Linked DNA regions of Lichenibacterium dinghuense. The protein of the gene in region 1 interacts with the protein of each later gene in a pairwise test. Links are inferred from orthologs where the notes say so. Each region holds a gene or a part of one and is shown on either strand. Other genes may lie near its edges.

Evidence for each region.
Region 2: the proteins of L7N97_RS07810 (region 1) and L7N97_RS00130 interact in binary tests that used the Escherichia coli proteins (3 or more experiments, as listed by UniProt). The link is inferred for Lichenibacterium dinghuense from one-to-one orthologs.

The regions. Positions count from the first base shown.
Region 1 is NZ_JAJLMN010000001.1:1,619,573-1,622,681, forward strand. The notes cover bases 273-3,072. They hold L7N97_RS07810 (2Fe-2S iron-sulfur cluster-binding protein), read right to left. Parts: upstream 1,933-3,072; coding sequence 1,612-1,932; downstream 273-1,611. Other genes in these bases: L7N97_RS07805 (NAD(P)/FAD-dependent oxidoreductase), read right to left, coding at 422-1,459; L7N97_RS07815 (Hpt domain-containing protein), read right to left, coding at 2,060-2,461; L7N97_RS07820 (apolipoprotein A-IV repeat region-like domain-containing protein), read left to right, coding at 2,729-3,072. Outside these bases: more of L7N97_RS07820, read left to right, coding at 3,073-3,109. UniProt on the Escherichia coli protein: Ferredoxin are iron-sulfur proteins that transfer electrons in a wide variety of metabolic reactions. Although the function of this ferredoxin is unknown it is probable that it has a role as a cellular electron transfer protein.
Region 2 is NZ_JAJLMN010000001.1:27,209-30,455, forward strand. The notes cover bases 51-2,988. They hold L7N97_RS00130 (HesB/IscA family protein), read left to right. Parts: upstream 51-1,296; coding sequence 1,297-1,680; downstream 1,681-2,988. Other genes in these bases: L7N97_RS00125 (ComEC/Rec2 family competence protein), read left to right, coding at 51-1,219; L7N97_RS00135 (carboxyl transferase domain-containing protein), read left to right, coding at 1,749-2,988. Also shown: more of L7N97_RS00125, read left to right, coding at 1-50; more of L7N97_RS00135, read left to right, coding at 2,989-3,247. UniProt on the Escherichia coli protein: Is able to transfer iron-sulfur clusters to apo-ferredoxin. Multiple cycles of [2Fe2S] cluster formation and transfer are observed, suggesting that IscA acts catalytically.

The DNA.
Region 1 (3,109 bases):
ACGTGGGGCGTTCGAGCAAATATGTCCGCAATCTGGCAAAGTCGTCGTCAGTCGTATCGACTCAAATGCAGCCGTTTACACTTCGTTCATCAAGCCTATTCGCCATAGCGATACAGTGTTCTCACCGCACAGATGCGGCCATGGCCGATCATTCAGGGTGAACGATCGCTTAAATCGGAAGGCTGATCTTGCGATCGCTGGCCAAGCTCGGCGGCGGAGGGGTCGCGGCGCGGCACCGGCCGGCGTGCGCCCACCGCCTCACGCCCGCGAGCGACGGACGCATGGCACACGCAGTTCGGAGACCGGTCGAGGTCCGGCGACGCGCCCGCCGCATTCCGGCGGCCCGGCCGCGCGCCGGGCTCCGGCGAGGTCCCGTCGGCCCTCACCCGCTCGTCGGCGGCCCCCGAACCTCGGCCCGGCTTCAGGCCACGCCGAGCTTCTTCTGCAGGTTGGTCGAGGAAGTTGTGTACTGGAAGGTCAGGCGCTTGTCGGGGAACACGTAGCGGTGGACCTTCTGGGCCGCCAACGCGGCCTCGTGGAAGCCGGACAGGATGAGCTTCAGCTTGCCCGGATAGGTGTTGATGTCGCCGATGGCGAAGATGCCCGGCACGCTGGTCTCGAACTTCTCGGTGTCGACCGGGATCAGGTTCTCGTGGAGGTTCAGGCCCCAGTCCGCCACCGGCCCGAGCTTCATGGTCAGGCCGAAGAAGGGCAGCATGGCGTCGCAGGCGACCTCCGTGGTCGAGCCGTCCTCGTGGCGCACCGTCACGCCCGACAGGGTGCCGTCGCCGCCGTGCAGCGCCGTCACCTGCCCGATCTGCAGGTCCATCCGCCCTTCCGCGACGTGGGCCCGCATGGCGTTGACTGAGTGGGGGGCGGCCCGGAACGCGTCGCGGCGGTGGAGCACGGTGACGCGGCTCGCCACGGGCTGGAGGTTCAGGGCCCAGTCGAGCGCGGAATCGCCGCCCCCCACGATCAGCACGCGGCGGCCGGCGAACTGGTCGATCCGGCGGACCGCGTAGAACACGGAGGCGTTCTCGTAGGCCTCGATGCCGGCGATGGGCGGCTTCTTCGGCTGGAACGAGCCGCCGCCGGCCGCGATCACCACCGTCTTCGCCTCGAACTGCGTGCCGGCGTCCGTCGCCACGCGGAACAGCGGGGCCTCGGGCGTGCCGACCGGCTCCAGCGCCGCCACCATCTCGCCGAAGTGGAACTGCGGCGAGAAGGGCTTCGCCTGTTCGAGCAGGTTGTCGACGAGCGCCTGGCCCGTGACGATGGGGAAGCCGGGGATGTCGTAGATGGGCTTCTCCGGGTAGAGTTCGGCGCATTGGCCGCCCGGCATGGACAGGATGTCGACGAGGTGGGCGCGCAGGTCGAGCAGCCCGAGCTCGAAGATCGCGAAGAGCCCCACCGGCCCCGCCCCGACGATCAGCACGTCGGTCTTGATGATCTCACCCATCCCGGTCCGCCCCCAACCCACGCCCGCGCGCCCGGGGCCGGCGGCTTCATCGGCGCCCGGGACATCGCCTCGGGACATGGTAAGGCGGTCGGCGCCGCGCCACAATCGACGCGGCGCGGCCTTCGTGCGGCGAACGGCCCCGCGACCGGGCCTCAGCCCTGGCGGGACGGCGTGCGGACCACGAGGCCGTCGAGCGGCGCCTTGACCTTGATCTGGCAGGACAGGCGCGAGGTGGGCTGAACCTCGAAGGCGAAGTCCAGCATGTCCTCCTCCATCGGCTCGGGCTTGCCCGTGGCCTCGACCCAGGCGGGGTCGACGTAGACGTGGCAGGTCGCGCAGGCGCAGGCGCCGCCGCATTCGGCCTCGATCTCGGGCACGCCGTTGCGGACGGCCGTCTCCATCACCGTGGCGCCGACCTCGGCGTCGATCGTTCGGGACTGGCCGGCGGAATCGATGAAGGTGATCTTGACCATAGCTTCGACTGACCCGCTCCGCGCCGCGGTGCTCGACCGCTGGCGCGGTTCTAGGGCAGAACCGGCGCCTTGGCGAGGCCGCGCGGCCCGCGCGGCTCGATCGGGCGCGCCCCTGCGGCCGGCCGGCTCAGGCCGCGTCGAGCAGGCCGCCGATGTAGCCGCAGGCCTCGTCCACGGCGGCCCGCATGTCGGCGCGGTCCTGGGCGCTCAGCGCGGCGCGGTCGCGCCCGCGCAGCGACGCCTCGTAGGCTTCGGCGAGGCTCGCGACGCGGTGCGCGCCCACCACGCGCGCCGAGCCGACCAGCGTGTGCAGGAGGTCGCCGGCCGGCAGGCTCGCCACCGAGTCGTCGCCCACCTCGGCGTCGAGCCCGCCCTGGATCTGCCGCGCCTGGCGCATGAACAGGCGCAGCAGCTCGGTTTCGAGCCGCTTGTCGCCGAAGCACTGGCGGGTGAGGTGCACGAGGTCGACCGGCCGCTCGCCGCTGGAACGCTCGGCGGCGGGAGCCTCGGGGGAAAGGGCGGATCTCATGCGCGACTCCTGGTTCGTCCTGGCCCCAATCCCGCCTGTCGGCAGGGCCCAGTCGGGGGCGCGGGGCATGAGGTTTCGGAGGTGAACAAGCCGTTAACGACGTTGCCCGATGCCGTTTGGGGGTGGTTTCAATCCCCGGACGTCCCGAGTAGACTGGCATTTGGTTAATGTTTCGCATTCGATGGATTGTCCCGCTTCCGCCGGCGCGGGTTGAATGTCGATGCGTTGTTCTTGACCGCGTGAGTTCCCAGGGTGGGCGAGGCGAGTATGGCCGCACAGAACGAAGCCAAGGATCCGGCCGCCGCCGCGCTCCTGGCCATCGAGGAAGCCCTCAACCTCGTCAAGGCGGACCCCGCAGAGCCGGCCGCCGCGGAAGCGCCCCCGCCGGCCCCGCCGCTCGGGGGGATCGAGCGGACGCCCAACGGCCCCTCGCCGCGGGTGACGGCCGAGCGGGCCGCGCCGAGCGGCCCCGACGCCCCCGCGATCGGCCCCGCCCAGGGCGGCAGCCGCGCGGCGGCGCGCGCGCCGAACGGCCTGCCGGCGGCCGGGACCCTGCCGGCGAGCGGCGGCCTGTCGACCGCGAGCCTCCACGCCAACGACGACCGGCGCTCGGTGGGCCAGCTCCTCGCCGCCCTGCAGACGCGCCCG
Region 2 (3,247 bases), 1.6 Mb from region 1 along the record:
GCTCGCCGCCGCCATCGCCGGGCGCCGGGCGCTGACCATGCGCAACCTCGGCTTCGCGGCGCTCCTCGTCGTCGCCATCGAGCCCGAGCAGGTCGCGGGCGCGAGCTTCCAATTGTCCTTCGCGGCCGTGTCGGCGCTCATCGCCGTGCAGGAGGCGCGCACCCGCCGCGCGCCGGACGACCTCTTCGCCGAGCCGAAGCCCCGCGCCCCGCGGGCGCCGCCCTGGCGCGGGCGCGCCGGCCGCGCCGCGGCCTCGGTGCTGCACCTCCTGACCGCGACGGTCTTCGCCACGCTGGCGACGGCCTCCTTCATGGCGGCGGAGTTCCACGAGCTGAGCCCCTACGTCTTCGTCGGCAACCCGCTGACGCTGGCGATGATCGAGTTCTTCGCCGTGCCGGGCGCGCTGCTCGGCACCCTGCTCTACCCGCTCGGGCTCGACGCGCCGGTGTGGCACTGGGTCGGCTGGGGCATCCGAGCCGTGCTGTGGGTCGCGCGCATCCTCGGCGCGGCCCCGATGTCGACGCTGCACCTGCCCGCCTTCGTGCCCTGGGCCCTGCCCTGCCTCGCGCTGGCGCTGCTGTCGGTCGTGATCTGGCGGACGGCGCTCCTGCGCCTCACCGCCGTGCCGCTCCTCGCCCTCGGGCTGACCGGCGCCGCCTGCGGGCCGAGCGCCGACCTGATCGTGGCGCCGACCGGCGACGCCCTGGCGGTCCGGGGGCCCGACGGCACGCTCGGCACGCTCGGGCGCGCCTCCGGCTTCACGGCCGCGCAGTGGCTGCGCGCGGACGGAGACGCCCGCGACGCCGAGGCGCTCGGCAAGGCGGCGCTGGTCGCACCCGGGGCGCGCTGCGACCGGCTCGGCTGCACGGCGCCGCTGCCCGGCGGCGGCGCGGTGGCGCTGGTCGCGGACGCGGGGGGCTTCGCGGAGGACTGCCGGCGCGCCGCGATCGTGGTCAGCCCGCTCGTCGCGCCCCTCCCCTGCGCGGCCGGGATCGTGATCGACCGCCTCAGCCTGGAATCGAGCGGCGCCGTCGCGCTGCGGCGGACCGCGGACGGCTGGGCGCGGCGGGACGCGCGCTCGCCCGGCGAGGACCGGCCCTGGTCGCCGGCGCCGCCCCTGCGTCGGCGCTCCGAACCCCGGATCCGCCCCGGCGCCGAGCCCGCGAACGACGCCGGAACCCCGCCCGACGGTGAAGCCGAGGCGGTCCGCATCCCGTGACGACCTTTCGGACCGGCGGGCGAGACGCTACATTGGGGGCGATGCCCCGTGCTCGATCGCCGGTGGGAGAGGGTCCGATGGCTGTCCGGAAACGTTATCAGGTGATGTCGCTGACCGAGTCGGCGGCGGCGCGCGTCCAGGAGATCATGGGCAACGCCGCGACCAAGCCCTTCGGCCTGCGGGTGGGCGTGAAGAACGGCGGCTGCGCTGGCATGTCCTACACGATGGAGATGGCGGACGCGCCCGCGCCGGCCGACGAAGTCGTCGAGGACAAGGGCGTGCGCATCCTCATCGACCCCAAGGCCGTGCTGTTCCTGCTCGGCACCGAGATGGACTTCGAGACCACGAAGCTGTCGTCCGGCTTCACCTTCCGCAACCCGAACCAGACCTCGGCCTGCGGCTGCGGCGAGAGCGTCGCCATCACGCCGGCGAGCCCGGAAGCGCTCGCCGGGGCCGCCTGAGGCCCGCTCCGCGGGGCGTCGACGGGCTCCGAAGCACGCGTTAGTCTCGGCCGCGACGGGAGGCCGAGATGACGACGCTGACGACCGCGGTCGATCCCCGGTCCCCCGAGGCCCGGGCCAACGCCGACCACATGGCCGCGCTCGTGGCCGACCTCCGCGCCACGATGGAGCGCGCTCGCGAGGGGGGGGGCGAAGCGGCCCGCGCGCGCCACGCGGCGCGGGGCAAGATGCTGCCGCGCGACCGCGTCGAGGCCCTGCTCGACCCCGGCTCGCCCTTCCTGGAGATCGGGCCGCTCGCCGCCCACGGCCTCTACGGCGGCGAGGTGCCAGCCGCGGGGCTCATCGCCGGCGTCGGCCGCGTGATGGGCCGCGAGTGCATGGTGGCGGCCAACGACGCCACCGTGAAGGGCGGCACCTACTTCCCGCTCACGGTGAAGAAGCACCTCCGCGCCCAGGAAATCGCGGCCGAGAACCGGCTGCCCTGCCTCTACCTCGTCGATTCCGGCGGCGCGAACCTGCCCAACCAGGACGAGGTGTTCCCGGACCGCGACCATTTCGGCCGCATCTTCTTCAACCAGGCCCGCATGTCCGCCGCCGGCATCCCGCAGGTCGCCGTCGTCATGGGGTCGTGCACGGCGGGGGGCGCCTACGTGCCCGCCATGGCGGACGAATCGGTGATCGTGCGCGGACAGGGCACGATCTTCCTCGGCGGCCCGCCGCTGGTGAAGGCCGCCACGGGCGAGGTCGTGTCGGCCGAGGAGCTCGGCGGCGGCGACCTCCACGCCCGCACGTCGGGCGTCGTCGACCATCTCGCCGAGTCCGACGCCCACGCGCTGGGGATCGCCCGCCGCATCGTCGGCACCTTCAACCGGCCGAAGCGCGTGGCGCTCGACATCGCGCCGCCGCGCGCGCCGCTGCTCGATCCCGCGACGATCGGCGCCGCCGTGCCGCGCGACGCCCGCGAGCCCTACGACGCGCGCGAGATCATCGCCCGCCTTATCGACGCCTCCGAGTTCGACGAGTTCAAGCGCGCCTACGGCACGACGCTGGTGACCGGCTTCGCGCGCATCTGGGGCTACCCGGTCGGCATCGTGGCCAACAACGGCATCCTGTTCGGCGAGTCGGCGCGCAAGGGCGCCCACTTCGTCGAGCTCTGCGCCCAGCGCGGCACGCCGCTCGTGTTTCTGCAGAACATCACCGGCTTCATGGTGGGCCGGAAATACGAGGCCGGCGGCATCGCGCGCGACGGCGCCAAGATGGTCACGGCCGTCGCCACCGCGGCGGTGCCGAAGTTCACCGTCGTGGTCGGCGGCTCCTTCGGGGCCGGCAATTACGGCATGTGCGGCCGTGCCTATTCGCCGCGCTTCCTGTGGATGTGGCCCAACGCCCGCATCTCCGTGATGGGCGGCACGCAGGCCGCGAGCGTGCTGGCGCAGGTCCGCCGCGACGGCATCGAGGCGCGCGGCGGCACCTGGTCCGCGGAGGACGAGGCCGCGTTCAAAGCCCCGATCGAGGGCCAGTACGAGGCGCAGGGCCACCCCTACTACGCCTCCGCGCGCCTGTGGGA